DNA from 2 places in the Shewanella sp. S1-49-MNA-CIBAN-0167 genome. Region 2 is predicted to be linked to the other one. Evidence: predicted binding sites of a transcription regulator. Region 2 holds the regulator's gene; the other holds the start of a gene.
What was found. Region 2 encodes sigma-54, which starts transcription at its own class of promoters, with help from an activator protein. Its sites were predicted from a motif close to GTTGGCACGNNNNTNGNNT; they were not measured.

Region 1: a site for sigma-54 is predicted at 6,687-6,705, ahead of AAEZ00_RS06160 (YggN family protein). Genes of this name have one in related genera too.

Annotation. Positions count from the first base shown of each region.
Region 1 is NZ_JBEOPO010000009.1:103,077-111,355, reverse strand. Features, by position in the region: gene rdgB (RdgB/HAM1 family non-canonical purine NTP pyrophosphatase) at 1-530, shown strand, start outside; gene hemW (radical SAM family heme chaperone HemW) at 531-1,670, shown strand; gene AAEZ00_RS06170 (DUF885 domain-containing protein) at 1,887-3,743, shown strand; gene AAEZ00_RS06165 (LysR family transcriptional regulator) at 4,461-5,402, opposite strand; gene AAEZ00_RS06160 (YggN family protein) at 5,807-6,619, opposite strand; gene glsB (glutaminase B) at 6,858-7,772, opposite strand; gene AAEZ00_RS06150 (YggL family protein) at 7,779-8,105, opposite strand; gene trmB (tRNA (guanosine(46)-N7)-methyltransferase TrmB) at 8,142-8,279, opposite strand, start outside.
Region 2 is NZ_JBEOPO010000007.1:44,222-52,500, reverse strand. Features, by position in the region: gene mgtE (magnesium transporter) at 1-890, opposite strand, end outside; gene AAEZ00_RS04745 (HPr family phosphocarrier protein) at 1,356-1,631, opposite strand; gene rapZ (RNase adapter RapZ) at 1,648-2,514, opposite strand; gene ptsN (PTS IIA-like nitrogen regulatory protein PtsN) at 2,511-2,954, opposite strand; gene hpf (ribosome hibernation promoting factor) at 2,957-3,244, opposite strand; gene AAEZ00_RS04725 (RNA polymerase factor sigma-54) at 3,270-4,754, opposite strand; gene lptB (LPS export ABC transporter ATP-binding protein) at 4,897-5,628, opposite strand; gene lptA (lipopolysaccharide transport periplasmic protein LptA) at 5,625-6,206, opposite strand; gene lptC (LPS export ABC transporter periplasmic protein LptC) at 6,193-6,753, opposite strand; gene kdsC (3-deoxy-manno-octulosonate-8-phosphatase KdsC) at 6,750-7,316, opposite strand; gene AAEZ00_RS04700 (KpsF/GutQ family sugar-phosphate isomerase) at 7,319-8,279, opposite strand, start outside.

The sequences.
Region 1 (8,279 bases), on a different contig from region 2:
AATTTAACGTGACTGAGGTTGCAGAGACAGGCACCACGTTTGTTGAAAACGCTATAATAAAAGCTCGTCATGCCGCTGAAATTACCGGTAAAGCGGCTATTGCAGATGATTCGGGTATTGAAGTTGATGCATTACAAGGCCAACCAGGCATATATTCAGCGCGCTATTCTGGCCCCGGTGCCACTGAAACCAGCAATTACCTTAAATTACTTGATGCACTGCAAGGTGAAACGCTTCGTAATGCCCGGTTTCAATGTGTGCTGGTGTATATGCGCCATGCAAAAGATCCGACGCCCATTATTTGCCAAGCCTCATGGGAAGGGACCATAAACCATGCCCCACAAGGCGAGCAAGGCCATGGTTATGACCCGATATTTATCCCGCAAGGTTTTGATTGCTCGGCAGCAGAATTAACTCGTGATCAGAAAAATGCCCACAGTCATCGAGGCAAAGCACTTGAACTTTTAGTGAGTGCAATGAAAGCGCAAGGTATCATTTCATCGAACAATACTACGGATGATAATCAATAAATGACATTGCAATTGCCACCCCTTAGCTTGTATATCCATATCCCATGGTGTGTACAAAAATGCCCTTATTGCGATTTTAACTCTCACGGCCAAAATGGTGAGTTACCACAGCAACAATATGTCGATGCGTTATTAGACGATTTAAAACAAGACTTGGCTTATGTTCAAGGTAGAAAGGTGCATACCATCTTTATCGGCGGTGGCACGCCATCGTTATTTGATGCGAGCCAAATTCAACTCATACTAGAAGGGGCGCAAGCATTAATCCCTTTTGAAGATAATATTGAAATCACTATGGAAGCCAACCCAGGTACACTAGAGCACGATGACTTTAGTGCTTACCGTGCTGCGGGTGTCACGCGCTTATCGATTGGGGTGCAAAGTTTCTCAAAAGAAAAACTTAATTTACTCGGACGGATCCACAACGAAGATGAAGCGAAAGTGGCGGCTGAAAAAGCCAAGCAAGCTGATTATTTAAGTTTCAATCTCGATTTAATGCATGGTTTACCGAATCAAAGCTTTGATGAAGCCATGCATGATATCGACACGGCAACAGCCTTAGCCCCACCGCATCTGTCTTGGTATCAACTCACCATTGAACCCAACACCTTGTTTCATTCAAAACCGCCACAATTACCAGACGATGAGAACCTGTGGCAAATTTACGAGCAAGGTCAGCAACGCTTAGCGGCATTAGGTTATGAGCAATACGAAATATCAGCCTATGCAAAACCTGGATTCCAATGTCGCCATAATCTTAACTATTGGCAATTTGGCGATTACCTTGGCATCGGTTGCGGGGCCCACGGCAAAATCACCCTGCCCGACTCAAATCGGATTGTCCGTACCGTTAAAATAAAGCACCCCAAAGGCTACCTCGCAGCAGATAAATATACCTTTGAAACTACAGAGGTGATTGAAGACGATCGCCCATTAGAGTATTTAATGAATCGTCTTAGATTGATGACGCCAATCCCTAAAACTGAATTTGAGCAGCGAACAGGGCAATCGGCAGATGTGGTCAAGCAAGGGATGCAAAAATCAATTGAACGCGGATTATTGACCGAGACCACAACACATTGGCACTTAACGCAAAAAGGCCACATGTTTGTCAATGATTTGCTATCCCAATTTATCTAATCACTAGATTTAATCACTAGATTTAATTACTGGATTTAATAGAAAAATATGGCTCGCAGCTTACTGTTATACCCAGATGCTGCGAGTCGCAAACCCAAAATAGCGACATAACCGCGCCATTACCTCTGCCTTACATACACATTTTCTAACATTTATATTTACATCTTTAGCTAAAGCTTGATTAGGATGTGCCCTTATAACTTTGGGATAATATCAATGTCTATTAAAACAAAAACAACTCTGATTGCTGTTGCGTTATCAAGTTTATTCGCTACATCAGCTATTGCACAGCTGCATAACATGACGCAATTAAGCTCACAAGAAAGTACAGTAACCACAAACCAGCAAACCGAATCAGCAAAAGCCAATGCATTGTTTGAAGCCATTTTTATGGAAAATGTTATGGCAAGTCCAGTTAACCAAACTTACCTTGGGATCAAACAAGATTATGGCAAGTGGAATGATTTATCAGAAGCCGCTGCCGATGCAAATTTAGCCCGCAGTAAGCAGCAACTGACAAGATTAACCCGCCTTGATGCGACTAAGCTCGATGAACAGGCCGCACTCAGTTTTGAACTATTAAAAGCCAGTTTAGAACACAGTATTAGCGATGATAAATGGCGTTATCACACCTATCCGATTAACCAAATGAACGGTGTTCACTCAATGGTGGCCTCTTTGCTTATTAATCAACATCAAATAACAGATGAAAGTGATGCAAAAGCGTATATCAGTCGTTTAAACGCCATACCGACACTGTTATCACAATTACAAACCTCATTAGAAATTCGTGCCGAAAAGTATATTATCGCGCCGAAATTTGTATTTTCATATGTGATTTCTGATAGCAAAAATATTATTACTGGTGCCCCATTTGCCAATACGGGAAAAGACAGCGCGTTATGGGCTGACGCGAACCGTAAGATAAATAAACTCGATATAACCGATGGCAACAAACAAGCCTTATTAACCGAAGTAAAACAGGCTCTGCTTACTAAGGTAAAGCCTGCTTATGAGCAATTAATCAACTATACAAAGTCACTTGAAGCGCTTGCTGATACACAAGATGGTGTTTGGAAACTGCCTGACGGGGAAGCGTTTTACAATAATGCCCTCGCCCGCACCACCACCACTGACATGACAGCAGACACCATACATGAGCTCGGCTTAAACGAGGTTAAGCGTATTCATGATGAAATGCGTGTCATTATGAAAAAGGTGCATTTTGACGGCAACTTAGCAGCGTTTTTTGTTTTCATGCGCGATGACCAACAGTTTTATTACCCTGACACTCATGAAGGTAAAACAGCATATCTCACCCAAGCCAAGTCTCTGATCGATACTATGGAGTCTCGTTTAGATGAAGTATTTACCATTAAGCCTAAAGCCGCTTTAGTGGTACGAAAGGTGGAGGCTTTTAGAGAGAAGTCGGCAGGTAAAGCATTTTACGATCAACCAGCACCAGACGGATCTCGTCCAGGCACCTATTACGCTAATTTATATAAAATGGAAGCGATGCCAAAATATCAAATGGAGGCTCTGGCCTACCATGAAGGGATCCCTGGTCATCACATGCAAATTGCTATTGCACAAGAACTGCAAGGCATTCCAAAATTCCGTAAATTTGGCAGTTACACTGCTTATACTGAAGGCTGGGGACTTTACTCTGAATATTTTCCTAAAGAAATGGGCTTATATGCAGATCCTTATTCAGACTTTGGCCGTCTATCAATGGAACTGTGGCGCGCATGTCGTTTAGTCGTTGACACTGGAATACACGCTAAAAAGTGGACTCGTGAGCAAGCTATTGCCTATTACGTCGATAACACACCAAATGCGCAATCTGATGCCATTAAAATGGTCGAGCGCCATATTGTTATGCCATCACAAGCAACCGCGTATAAAGTGGGAATGATTAACATACTTCAGCTACGTGAACATGCCAAAAAAGAATTAGGCACCAAGTTTGATCTTCGTGAATTTCACACCTCAATCTTGAAAAATGGGCCATTGCCATTAGACATTCTTGCAGAGCAGGTAAATAAGTGGATTAAACAGGTTCAGTCGCAGTAATTTAGCGTTGGTTATTGGTACTGGATAAAGTAAAGCACCAAGCTTGGATTATGATTATGGTTATGGTTATGGTTTTACTTTCATAATGCCACAAAAAAATAACCCCAGCTCAACGTCTGGGGTAACCAAATAAACTAGGATGATGGTTTCAAGACTGGCATTATATTAGTTCAAAACCACTGCCAGTACTGATTCAAAATTTGCTACCTTGCCGATTTGTACGCTTAACTAAAAAGGGGTCATTTCTCAGAAAACGCATGCTTCAAATCATTTCGAATCAACTAATAACTATTGTATTGATATCAGAACAGACTTCAACAACTTAACTCTGGTATTTCGCTGCCCCCTTGATTAGCCACCTAATGAATAACTAATAAATTAAAAGCTTAATAAACTGATAAATATGACTTTAATATTAAACTGCAAGATAATTTTTGGCTTTGTTTTAAAAAGGAAACAGTGTTTCCGCTTTTACCTAGCATCGACTCTAAACAGGCGTGGGAATATATAGTTATCAACGGATGTATTTTAAGTTTGCAGTATCAAACTTGCCATGTGTTTTGCTAACAAGGCGGATTGACGCATTAATCGCTATGTTAAGGGCCGCGTTAAGCGCTGCCTCAATAACTATGTGCCATGCCAGCCTATGTAAGTCGATACAATGCAGCTAGCACAACACAGGGCTGTTTGATAACCGTTTATTATCCAGAGTTGAGGCTATTTACGCTGTTTGTACAAATTTTCAAACTTAGCGTCCCAATAAGGTGGGCTACTAATGTGCGTTTTAATAAAATCAATAAACGCACTCACCTTTGGAGCCAGGTGTTTACGACGCGGATACACCGCTTGTAATGGAAGATTATGGGTCAACTGCCAATCAGGTAACAAAGGAACCAATGTTCCTTCAGCAATTTCATCTTCCAGCAAATAACTGGCTAAGTAAACAATACCTAAACCACTCTCTGCGGCCGATTTTAATGCCGGCGCATTATCAACACGGAAATTGCCTGATACGCCAATTTCGCAATAATCATCGCCCTTTTTAAATTGCCACATACTGTGCTCATGCCACTCGCCTTGATACACCAAGCAATTGTGTTCAACCAATTGTTCAGGCCGGCTAATGTTTCCGTGCTGGGCAACATAGCCTGGTGATGCGACTAACAAAAACTGACATTTCATTAACGGCCTTGCCACCATACCCAGCGGTAATTGCTCAGACATGGTTAACAACAGATCTAAACCTTCGCTGACAACGTCAACTTTGTGGTCAAGCAAGCTGATTTGTAGTTCAAGATCTGGGTGTCTCGCCATAAATTCTGGTAAAGCAGGAATAATATGCATAGTACCAAATGATTGCGAAATCCCGACTTTCAATACACCACGAGTGGCATCATTTAAGTTGTGAACACTTGATACTGCCTGTTCTGCATCTCGAAGTAGTTCTTCGCCTTGAAGATACAATAGATTGCCGGCTTCGGTAAGACTTAAACTGCGTGTTGTACGCTGAATAAGTTGAACGCCAAGTTTATGTTCAAGATCTGCAACTTGAGTGCTCACTTTAGATTTAGAAATGCCAAGACGTCTGGCTGCAGCACTAAAACTTCCTGCACGTGCAACATGAGTAAAAATTGCGATAGGTTCTAACAGTTCTAACATGAAAGTCGCCTTAAGCTGGTTACGACATTAATAAAAATTTCAGATGTCTGTTTGCCATTGCTGGTAACTAAACCTTGCTAAGCACAATATCAACATTCAGTTATTAATAGTGTTGATGCTCAATGAGCACCGAAACAAACCAATACTGTAAATCAACACAAACAAATGACTACTCCGAAATATAACCACATCCAAAAATAGAGTGCAATTTTGTTATAGTTTTTATTAGTATAACAAAAAAAGCCTGTCGGGCTGTATATTTATAATTGACAATTTTTTTATCAGAACAAAGCAACACTAGCTATAGCGGCAAAATAGCTAAAATAGGCGGAAAAAAAAAGCCCCTGTGTCTTTAAAAAAGCACAGGGGAAGGTCAGGTGTCCGGGAAGACAGCTTGAACAAGGTTACTCTTTTATATCGCCTAGCGTAGCTAAGGTGTAAGGTGCAAGTTCTGGGATGGCTTTACGCACTCGACTTTCTAACACTAATAATCCTTCAAAATTATCACAAACCTCAGTCGCGCGTTGCTCCAGACCTTGAGATTGCGACTCAAGTTGTTGCTCGATGTCTTTACCGACGTTGTCCATTTTTTGTGAAAAAGTATTCATTTTCTCTTCAAACGAACCACCTTCAGAAGACATGATCTGGCTACCTAATGTCATCATTAATGAGCCCATTGAGTTCGTTACCATTTGCTCTATTTCTTGCTCAAACTCTTCATTAAAGGCATGTTCCATTGAAGATTCAGTTGAGCCTAAATAAAATTTATCACCTTGTTGATAAGCCATAGTATCAATGCGTTGTTGAATACCTGTCATCATCTTATCAATCTGAACGCCTGTGGCATCGCCAAATATTGGTGTTAGCGCCATATTGACAGCCTGAGATGCCATCGACACAACGTCGGTGACTAAATCAATCACTTCAGGAACTTGGCGAGATAGCTCATCAGAATATTGAGTTAATAACAGCCGTTGCTTGTCATTTAATGCGACTTCTTTACCGTCGACATACAATTGACCCAGTTGAACGCGATATTTCTCGCTGCCATTATCACTGACCTGTAAACTTTTCGGTTCAACGGTCACGTCATAGTTTAATGTCACGTTACACTTTTCATCATTAATTGACATTTTTGCCATGGCTGGAGTCAATGCCCCTGCAGTGAATAACATGCTGGTTAACGCTAAACCACAAATTAACTTCTGTTTGGTCATGATAAAAATCCTTTTGTTAAACGAATATCGATAAAATCTATTCAATATAATTAGTTATAGCACAATAAAGCACTAGTCATGCCAACAAGTATAGTTGCTTGATTTATATGTGATTTTTATAAAACTTAAAATTTAACATCTACTAAATGAACAAAAAACACCACCCTCTTCGTAAAATAAACCAAAAAGTAGTCTATTTTACGAGTAGTGATGTGAAATTAAAAAAAGTGATGTGGAATTAAAAAATTGAACGACCTAACTGCTGGCTTAAATGCTCAAGTAAGGCTGTACCTGCCAATGAATTGCCATTATTGTCGAGTTCAGGCGACCACACACAGATAGACATGTCACCAGGAATAATCGCAATAATACCGCCGCCTACGCCACTTTTACCCGGCATACCCACTCGGTAAGCAAACTCGCCTGCGCCATCGTATAATCCAGACGTTGCGAGTAATGCATTAAGCTGCCGAGTTTGCACTGGTGAGACTAAGCTATCGCCATCGAGTGTCTTACCACGATTGGCCAAATAAAACATCGCCCGGGACAAATCTGCACAATTCATCCTTAACGCACAATAATGAAAATAGCTTTTAAGTACGGTATTCACGTCGCCATTGAAATTACCAAATGACTTCATTAAATAGGCAATAGAAGCATTACGTGCACTAAATTGATACTCAGAATCTGCTACCACTTTGTCGAAGGCTAATGTGGTATTTTGGCTCAACTGACGCACCACCTCAAGCATATGATGTTTAGGTGCACCCAAGCGTGCTTGCAACAAGTCCGCAATGACTAACGCGCCAGCATTAATAAATGGATTCCGTGGTTTGCCACGCTCTAATTCAACCTGTACAAGCGAGTTAAATGAATGCCCAGAAGGTTCTTTACCCACTCGACTCCAGATTTCTTCTTCTGTATATAAATTAAGTGCCTGAGTCAGGCTAAAGACTTTAGAAATACTTTGAATGGAAAAAGGTTCGAGATAATCACCCGCACCAATTGTTTGACCGTCAATGGTGGTAACTGCAATACCTATTTTGTTGGGGTCAACGCAGGCAAGAGCAGGAATATATCCTGCCACCTTACCTTTACCCAATAGCGATCTTACTTTATCGACAGCGTCTTGAAGTAATAATTGCTCTGGCAATTTAGCTTAACCCCACCAAATATCATATAAATCACTGACTTCAAGGTCAGAAACTGGCTTGTCTTTCCAGAATGCATTGACTGCTGCAATATCTTCATCAGTACATTTACCGATAGTTTGGGTAGCCATAATGCCTTCCCATTGCTTGTGTCCACCACCGTGGAAACCTAATTGACGTGGTTCAATCACTTGAGCAATAAACTGATCAACCAAACTATCGATATCTTGTTCAGAAACTGACTCATTAAATGTCCAGTTCATTTCGAAACCTAATTCTTGAAATTCATCAACTCGTAATTTTTTACGTAAACGTCGACTGCGATTTTGCGCCATGGTGTATTCTCCGATTGCTAAAAAGTGTAGTAGTGATTAAGCGATACGCTCAAACATGATATCCCATACGCCGTGACCAAGTCTGTGGCCTCTTGCTTCAAACTTTGTAAGCGGACGGTGGTCTGGACGTTCGACAACTGTACCAGTTGTTGATTGATTATTATAACCTTCAGC
Region 2 (8,279 bases):
AAGTTAATCGTTAACCACAGGGAGCGTCTTAGCGTACTTTTTAGCACTGGGCCAAAGGTATCCTCATCATCATCCATCCCTGCCATCCCCATCATTGAATGCTCGGCATCTTCGCGGATCACATCGATAATGTCATCGATGGTGATCCGGCCAAGCAATTTTGCTTGGCTGTCGACGACTGGGGCGGATAGCCAATCGAGTCGTTCAAATTTTTGGGCTACATCTTTATCAGACATCTCAACCGGAATACTTTCTAACTCTGTGTCCATAATGCTTCGGACGGTTACGCTTGGATCGCAGGTTAATAAATCGACTAATCTTACTCCGCCTAAAACATGATCTTGACGGTCAACAACATATAAGGTGTCGGTAGTATCGGGTAAGTTTCCCCGTTGACGTAAATAACGTAATACCACTTCGATATTGACATCGGGTCGTAAGGTGACGGTATCGGTGTTCATGATACTGCCTGCCGTATCATCAGGATAGCGCAGTGCTTGTTCTACTCTATCCCTGTCCTGGCTGCGCATTGACTTAAGTACTTTCTTGTAAACACCATCGGGTAAGCTGCGAAGAATATAGGCGAGATCATCTGTGTCCATACCTATTGTGGCCTGGGCGAGCTTTTCTGGTGTCATGCTGCTAATGAGTGAATCTTTAAGCTCTTCACCTAATTCGTCAAGAATTTCACCCGCATATTGTTGGTCAATGAGTTGCCATAACACTTGTCGATTTTTGGGCGGTGATGATTCGAGAATTAGGGCGACATCGTTAGGTGACATGGTGTGCAACATGTTACGAGCATGAACAAACAAACCACTGTCTAGCGCTTGAACGAGTTGATTGAGGCGTTGTTCGGTTATCTCATTATCTAGGTACTCTTTACCCATATATCTACTTCCTATTCATCATACTTATATCATAAAGTATGTAATCATTCTGGGCTGCTCAGGTTTTTCTGTTTAAGGCGTATTGGTGCAATAATCGTTGTCTGCTTGTAAGACAATGTAACGCCGAAATGGGATACTTGAGTCGTTTCCTCTGGACGAAATTATGCATGGTCTACGCTGCTATACATCATATTGACGGACGACTGCACGGATGCAGAGTCATACTGGATCCGTTGCTGAAAGCGGCGATATCTGTATTATGTTAAACGCTAAACTCCCGCAGAGTGAACTGATACTTAATCAGATGGGTATCAACTGCGTGAGATAAACCTAAGGGCTAATATTATCGAGGGACTGATGTCTACCGTTGAGCATCAATGTCGTGACAGTTTGGTTAGGCCACGTGTAATAAGAATAATAGTGGATTAAAAAGTGAGTGACTCGCGAATCGTACTCTTCACTGATTTAGCAAGATTCATCAAATTTAGCATTAATCAGATCACACACTGCATTTAATGCTACTTCGGCATCTGGACCCTTTGCGGTCACGGTGATCATTTTCCCTATTCCACTTTCAAGCATTAACAACCCAAGCACACTTGCGGCACTGGCGTTTTTTTCGCCCTGAGTTAAGGTGATGTTCGCGTCAAAATCGGCGGCTAATACCGCGAGTTTTGTTGCTGCACGGGCATGTAATCCTAATTTGTTGGAAATGGTAACTTGGCGTTCAAGTTTGATCATTCATGCAATCCTATGCTCACTTAGCGGTGAGTTCACTTATACTTAATTCTCTGTGGCGAGCATTAACAGTGTGTTTACTGCCTTGCCTAAATCGTTTTGCTAATTGGTCTGCAATATATACCGAACGATGCTGGCCACCCGTACAACCAATCGCGATAGTCAGGTAACTGCGATTGTTACGTTCTAGGTGTGGCATCCAGGTTTCAAATAGGTTTTCAATTTGCCAAATGAACTTGTTGACCAATGGCTGACGCCCTAAAAATTCTTGTACGGGTTCGTCTAATCCTGTCAATGGGCGCAATTCTATTTCCCAGTGTGGATTGGGCAAAAAGCGTACATCAAACATAAAATCCGCTTCAGTCGGCATGCCGTGCTTAAAGCCAAAAGACTCAAAGTTAATGACCAATTCTTTATCGACACTGCCTAGTAGTATTTGCCTAACTTGGTCGCTTAACTCGTAGATATTTAGCGCCGAAGTGTCAATGTAATGGTCAACAATTTTTGCGGTAGGCTCAAGTAAACGGCCTTCTAATTTGATCGCTTCTTGCAGTGAAATATGATTTTTAGATAACGGGTGCAATCGGCGTGTTTCGCTGTAGCGTTTAAGTAACACTTTATCATTGGAATTTAGAAAGAAGCTGATAATTTCAGTGTCATGTTCAAGTAGGGCTAATTGGTCTTGAAGCACTTTGCCTTGTTCAGCAATGTTGCGGACATCAACACTAATCGCAACTAAATCATTACTGCCCTTGAGCTGAGCGAGTAATGTGCCAATGAGGGGTAGAGGCAAATTATCGACACAATAATATCCTAGGTCTTCTAATACTCTTAAGGCAACGGATTTCCCTGAACCTGAACGTCCCGATACTATGACAAGTTTCATGCAGTTATAACCCGATAAAGTTCTGTTGCGTTGTGGCTTTTGCGAAGCTGTTTCAATATTTGCTTATCGCTGAGCTTTTTAGCCATACTCGATAACGTGCCTAAATGTTGTTGGCACTGGTCTGCAGGTACTAACAAAGCAAATAAAATATCCACGGGCTGCTTATCAATTGCATCAAAGGCAATGGCTTCTTCACATTTAACAAATATCGCGATGGGGTGATCGATGGTCGTTAATCGACCATGAGGTATCGCAATGCCATTTCCTATACCTGTGCTACCCATTTTTTCTCTCGCTAATAGGCTTTCAAAAACCTCTTGCGAAGACAGGGTTGGATACTGGGCAGCGACTAAATTGCTGATGAGTTCCAGTACTTTTTTCTTACTGCCCGGTGTGGCACAGGTAGTGCATTCCGGCTGCAGAATGGTACAAAGTTCCATCGTTAGTGTTTTGTATACTTCTCTTTGTGTTTAATTACCTGACGGTCGAGTTTATCGATCAGGGCGTCTATTGCAGCATACATATCAGTATTTTCTGACATAGCAAAAATCTCTGCGCCATTAACGTGGATTTTGGCTTCTGCTTTTTGTTGTAATTTGTCTACATGGAGTACAACGTGTACATTATGGATCTGATCGAAGTGTCGTTCAAGCTTTGAAAATTTACCATTAACATACTCACGTAAAGATTCAGTTATTTCGACATGACGTCCAGTCAGATTTATATCCATAGAAAATCCTCCACAACCTTGTAGGTTATAAACTCTTACGTTGGTTTGAGGGCGGGATTAGCATTGCTTCTCGGTATTTTGCAATCGTACGACGAGCAACGTTTATGCCTTGTTCTGCCAGAAGTTGAGCCATTTTACTGTCACTCAATGGTTTTTTCTGGTTTTCTGCGGCAACCAGCTTTTTGATAAAAGCACGAATTGCTGTTGATGAGCATTCCCCGCCATCGTCAGTGCTGACATGGCTAGAGAAGAAGTACTTTAGTTCAAATAGTCCACGTGGGGTGTGCATATATTTTTGTGTGGTGACTCGTGAAATTGTCGATTCATGCATTTCTACTGCTTCAGCAATATCATTTAGCACCATAGGTTTCATGGCTTCTTCACCGTATTCAAAGAAGCCTTGCTGAAATTGCACAATGCAATTTGCCACTTTGAGTAGAGTATCATTGCGGCTTTCGATACTTTTAATAAACCATTTAGCCTCTTGCAAATGGCCTCGAATAAATTGACTGTCAGACTGATTTTTACTGCTTCTAGCCATGGCGGCGTATTGCTGATTAACGCCAATTTTGGGCATATTGTCTGGGTTTAACTCTACAACCCAACGGCCATTTTTCTTTAGTACCGTGACATCGGGAATAACGAATTCGTCATCGGTGGCGGTGATCAATAAGCCTGGACGAGGATTGAGTGATTGGATTAGGGTGATGGCGTCACGTAACTCATTTTCTTTTAGCTTAGTTTTGCGCATCAATAATCTAAAATCACGCCCAGCAATTAAGGTTAAATAGTCTTTGATTAGCAAACGGGCATTATCGATATGGGGTGTGGTGTTAGAGAATTGCGCTAATTGGATCAATAAACATTCACTTAAATCACGTGCAGCAACACCAACGGGATCAAAGTGTTGAATTCGTTTTAATACAGCTTCAACTTCATCTAACTCAACATTTTCGTCACCCATGGCTTCGAGAATATCGTCGGTACTTTGGGTTAAATAACCGCGTTCATCCACGGCGTCGATGATCGCTGTGGCAATGGCAAGATCGGTCTCTGAAAATGGAGTGAGATTTTTCTGCCATTCTAAATGTTCATACAGACCTTCGGTGGTTTCACCTTGAAACGGCATGTCATCATCGCGCATGCTAGCACTACCTGAACCTGACATCGGCGAGGCGGTGTACACTTCATCCCATGTAGTATCCATGGCTAAATCATCCATGGTTTCTTTGGTCATAGATTCTGCTGTGTCGACTGTTGAGGTGTCTTTTTCAATATTGACAATGCTGTTGTCACTGAAGTCTGTATCAGCTTGGTCGCGATTTTCTTTTACGGGGTCTTTTGCTTCAGAAAACTCATCTTCTATTTCAAGTAATGGATTTGAATCCAATGCTTGTTGGATTTCTTGCTGTAGCTCCAATGACGATAATTGCAGTAAGCGAATGGCTTGCTGCAATTGTGGGGTCATGGTTAAGTGTTGACCCATTTTAAGTTGGAGTGACGCTTTCATTTACCGCTTATCCCTAGATGATTTCCATAAAAGTGACAATTTATAAAACTGTAATGGATTGTCACGTACATCAATGATGTTTAACGCTGTTTAGATATCGTTCAATCAAATGAGTTAGATAGACTAAAGGCCCGTAAAGTAACTATAGCTTGAATTGTTCACCTAAGTACACCGCCCGAACTTGTTGATTGCTCAATACCTCATCAGGTGTGCCTTCGGCAATTAAATTACCTTGGCTGACGATATAAGCTCGCTCACAGACATCTAACGTTTCACGTACGTTATGGTCGGTAATTAATACTCCTAGACCTCGGCTTTTAAGTTGTTGAATGATTTTTTTTATGTCGATGACAGAAATCGGATCAACACCAGCAAAGGGCTCATCGAGTAGAATAAATTTTGGATTGGCGGCTAAAGCGCGCGCAATTTCAACACGACGACGTTCACCACCCGATAACGACATGCCTAGGCTGTCTCGAATATGGGTAATATGGAACTCTTCTAATAGATGCTCAAGCTGTTCAATACGTTGGTTTGTACTGAGTTCTTTGCGGGTTTGCAACACGGCCATAATGTTGTCATACACTGTGAGTTTACGGAAAATACTGGCTTCTTGTGGTAAGTAACCAATGCCTTTGCGAGCTCGCAGATGCATTGGATCGTCAGTGAGATCGTCATCATCAATTAAAATTCGACCCTTATCACTTTTCACTAGGCCGACAACCATATAAAAGGTGGTTGTTTTACCTGCACCATTGGGGCCTAAAAGCCCAACAATTTGGCCTGTTTTAACCGTTAAACTGACATCTTTAACAACTTGACGATCTTTATAGCTTTTAGCCAGATTTTCAGCGGTTAAGGTTATTTGGGTCATGGTTTGATCTGCTTTTTAACTGGGATTTCAGGGAGTTTTTGCTTTGGCGCAGACTCGTCTTGGAAATTCTCAGGTTGAATAATGGTGATAACCCGATCTTGCCCTGTGCCCGAACTTTCAGCAATAAGCTCTTGCGCATTGATGTTGTACTTAATTCGATTACCGGTCACTTGGCTACCCGATTGATTAAGTTTGGCATTACCTGTCAATGTTAGCGTGGTAGTCGCAAGGTCATAGGATATTTCGTCGGCACTGGCAGTACCAATTTGACCGTCATCTAATTCTTGTGAAAACGTCGCGGGTTTGCCAGTGGCGATAAGTTTCTTACTGGTGCTGTTTTCGGGGGTAAACGCCCGTAATTCATCAGCATTGATATTAATACTGCCTTGGACAATCTTAACCGGACCATTAAAAATGATTTGGTTATTTTTTATGTCAGCAAATTGGCTAACCGCAACAATTTTTAATTCTTGTTTCAGATCACCTTGTTTCGCCATAGCAGGCAAACTCAACAGGCAAAGTATGCTGCTCAATAACATAACATTGGCGCGAGTGTGGAGACGATTAATGTGGCTCATATGTTCCTTCTACCTGGCTCAGTAGCGATAATTGTTGCGAATTCAAGTCAGCATGTAGGCCTAAGCCTTTAATAATAAACCCTTTGCCTTTGATATACACCATCTCTTGTGAGGTGCCTATCATAGTGGTTAAGTCTACCGTCACCGCTTGGGTACTCAATGACTGCAGGGGTTCTTCTATATCAATGGCATCAATAATAACATTGTTTTCTAATATGACTTTGCTGGTGTTTTTATTCAATTGTCCTCGATCTGCACTTAATTGCCATTGTGCTTTACCATTTTCAGGGTAAATGAGGTATATCGGTTTGGTAAAGTGAGTGATGTCACTTGAAGCATAATGCTCCATGTGCTCGGCGCTGACTCGACTTTCGACAAAACCTTGTTGATTGAATTCCGTGGTGCGTAGGTTATCTGCAATAAAGTCAGGGCGCTCAATACCAGGTACTTTCACCGAGTCCATTTCACTGCGTTTTATTTGTGCTTGCCAGTACAACATAAAAGCAAGACCAAAAAAAGCCACAATACTTAGGGTGATCCGATTCATATACTCATTCCATGAGCACTGGCAAATTTATCTTGGCTTAAGAGTAATAAGTCAGTCAGTTCTCGCAAAGCTCCATGTCCGCCGTTTAAGGTCGTTGTCATGTGACAATGTCGTTTTACAAACGGATGACCATCGCCGACACACACGGAGAGACCTACGGCTTTCATTACGGGCAGATCAACCATGTCATCGCCAATGTAGGCTACTTGTTCGGCGCTTACATTATACAGCGACATAAGTTGCTCAAAAGGTTCAAATTTATTATCAATGCCTTGATAAATATGTTTGATTCCTAATCCGGTCATTCGGGTTTCGACAATTTTTGATTGACGACCTGTAATGACGGCAACATGAATATCGCTAGTGAGAACTGAGCGTATACCGTAGCCATCGCGAGTATGAAAGGCTTTGAGTTCTTCGCCAGCATTACTGAGATAAATACGTCCATCTGAAAAGACCCCATCGACATCACAGATTAACAGTTTAATTTTCTGAGCTCGCTGCCAAATATCATTACTGATAGGGCCGTAAAATCCTTGGTGACACGAGGTTGATTCTGACATGATTAAATGACTCCAGCTTTAACCATATCGAGCATGTTTAATGCCCCGATCGGTTGGTGTTTTTCATTGACGACAACCAGTCCGTTGATGTTTTTTTCATCCATGATTTGTAGCGCTTGTGCAGCTAAAATACCCGTGGGGCAGGTCACACAGTTTTTGGTCATCACCAGGGCTATCGAAGTGGTACGAAGGTTCACTTCGGCATCGATGACCCGGCGTAAATCACCATCAGTAAAAATACCCACTAGTTTGGCTTCATGGTTGACTACCGCCGTCATGCCAAGGCCTTTTTTAGATATTTCATAAAGCGCTTCAGTAATACAAATAGCATCACTGACGATAGGCAAATCATCGCCTTTATGCATGACATCGTCTACTTTTAGTAATAATTTTCGCCCCAATGAGCCACCAGGATGTGATAAGGCAAAGTCATCACGGGTAAACCCTTTTGCTTGCAACAATGCAATGGCTAATGCATCACCCATTGCTAGCGTAGCAGTGGTGCTAGACGTCGGCGCTAATCCTAACGGGCATGCTTCTTCTTGTACTTCAATGCATAAATGAATTTTAGATAAACGCGCCATGTTAGAGTCTGGTTTACCTGTTACGGCAATAACAGGCACGCCCATACGTTGAATCACAGGCATTAACGTGAGTATTTCGCTCGATTCACCTGAATTGGAAATCGCCAGTACAATATCGTTCTTAGCCAATGCGCCTAAATCACCATGACTGGCCTCACCAGGATGAACAAAAAATGCCGGCGTGCCGGTACTGGCAAACGTCGCGGATATTTTATTACCGATATGACCCGATTTGCCCATTCCCATGACAATCACTTTGCCTTTGCACTGCATAATGAGTTCACATGCTTGGCCAAACTCAACTGAGTCCACATATTGATATAAATTATCTAAAGCAGCTTTTTCAATATCAATGACTTTACGGCCCCATTGACGAAAT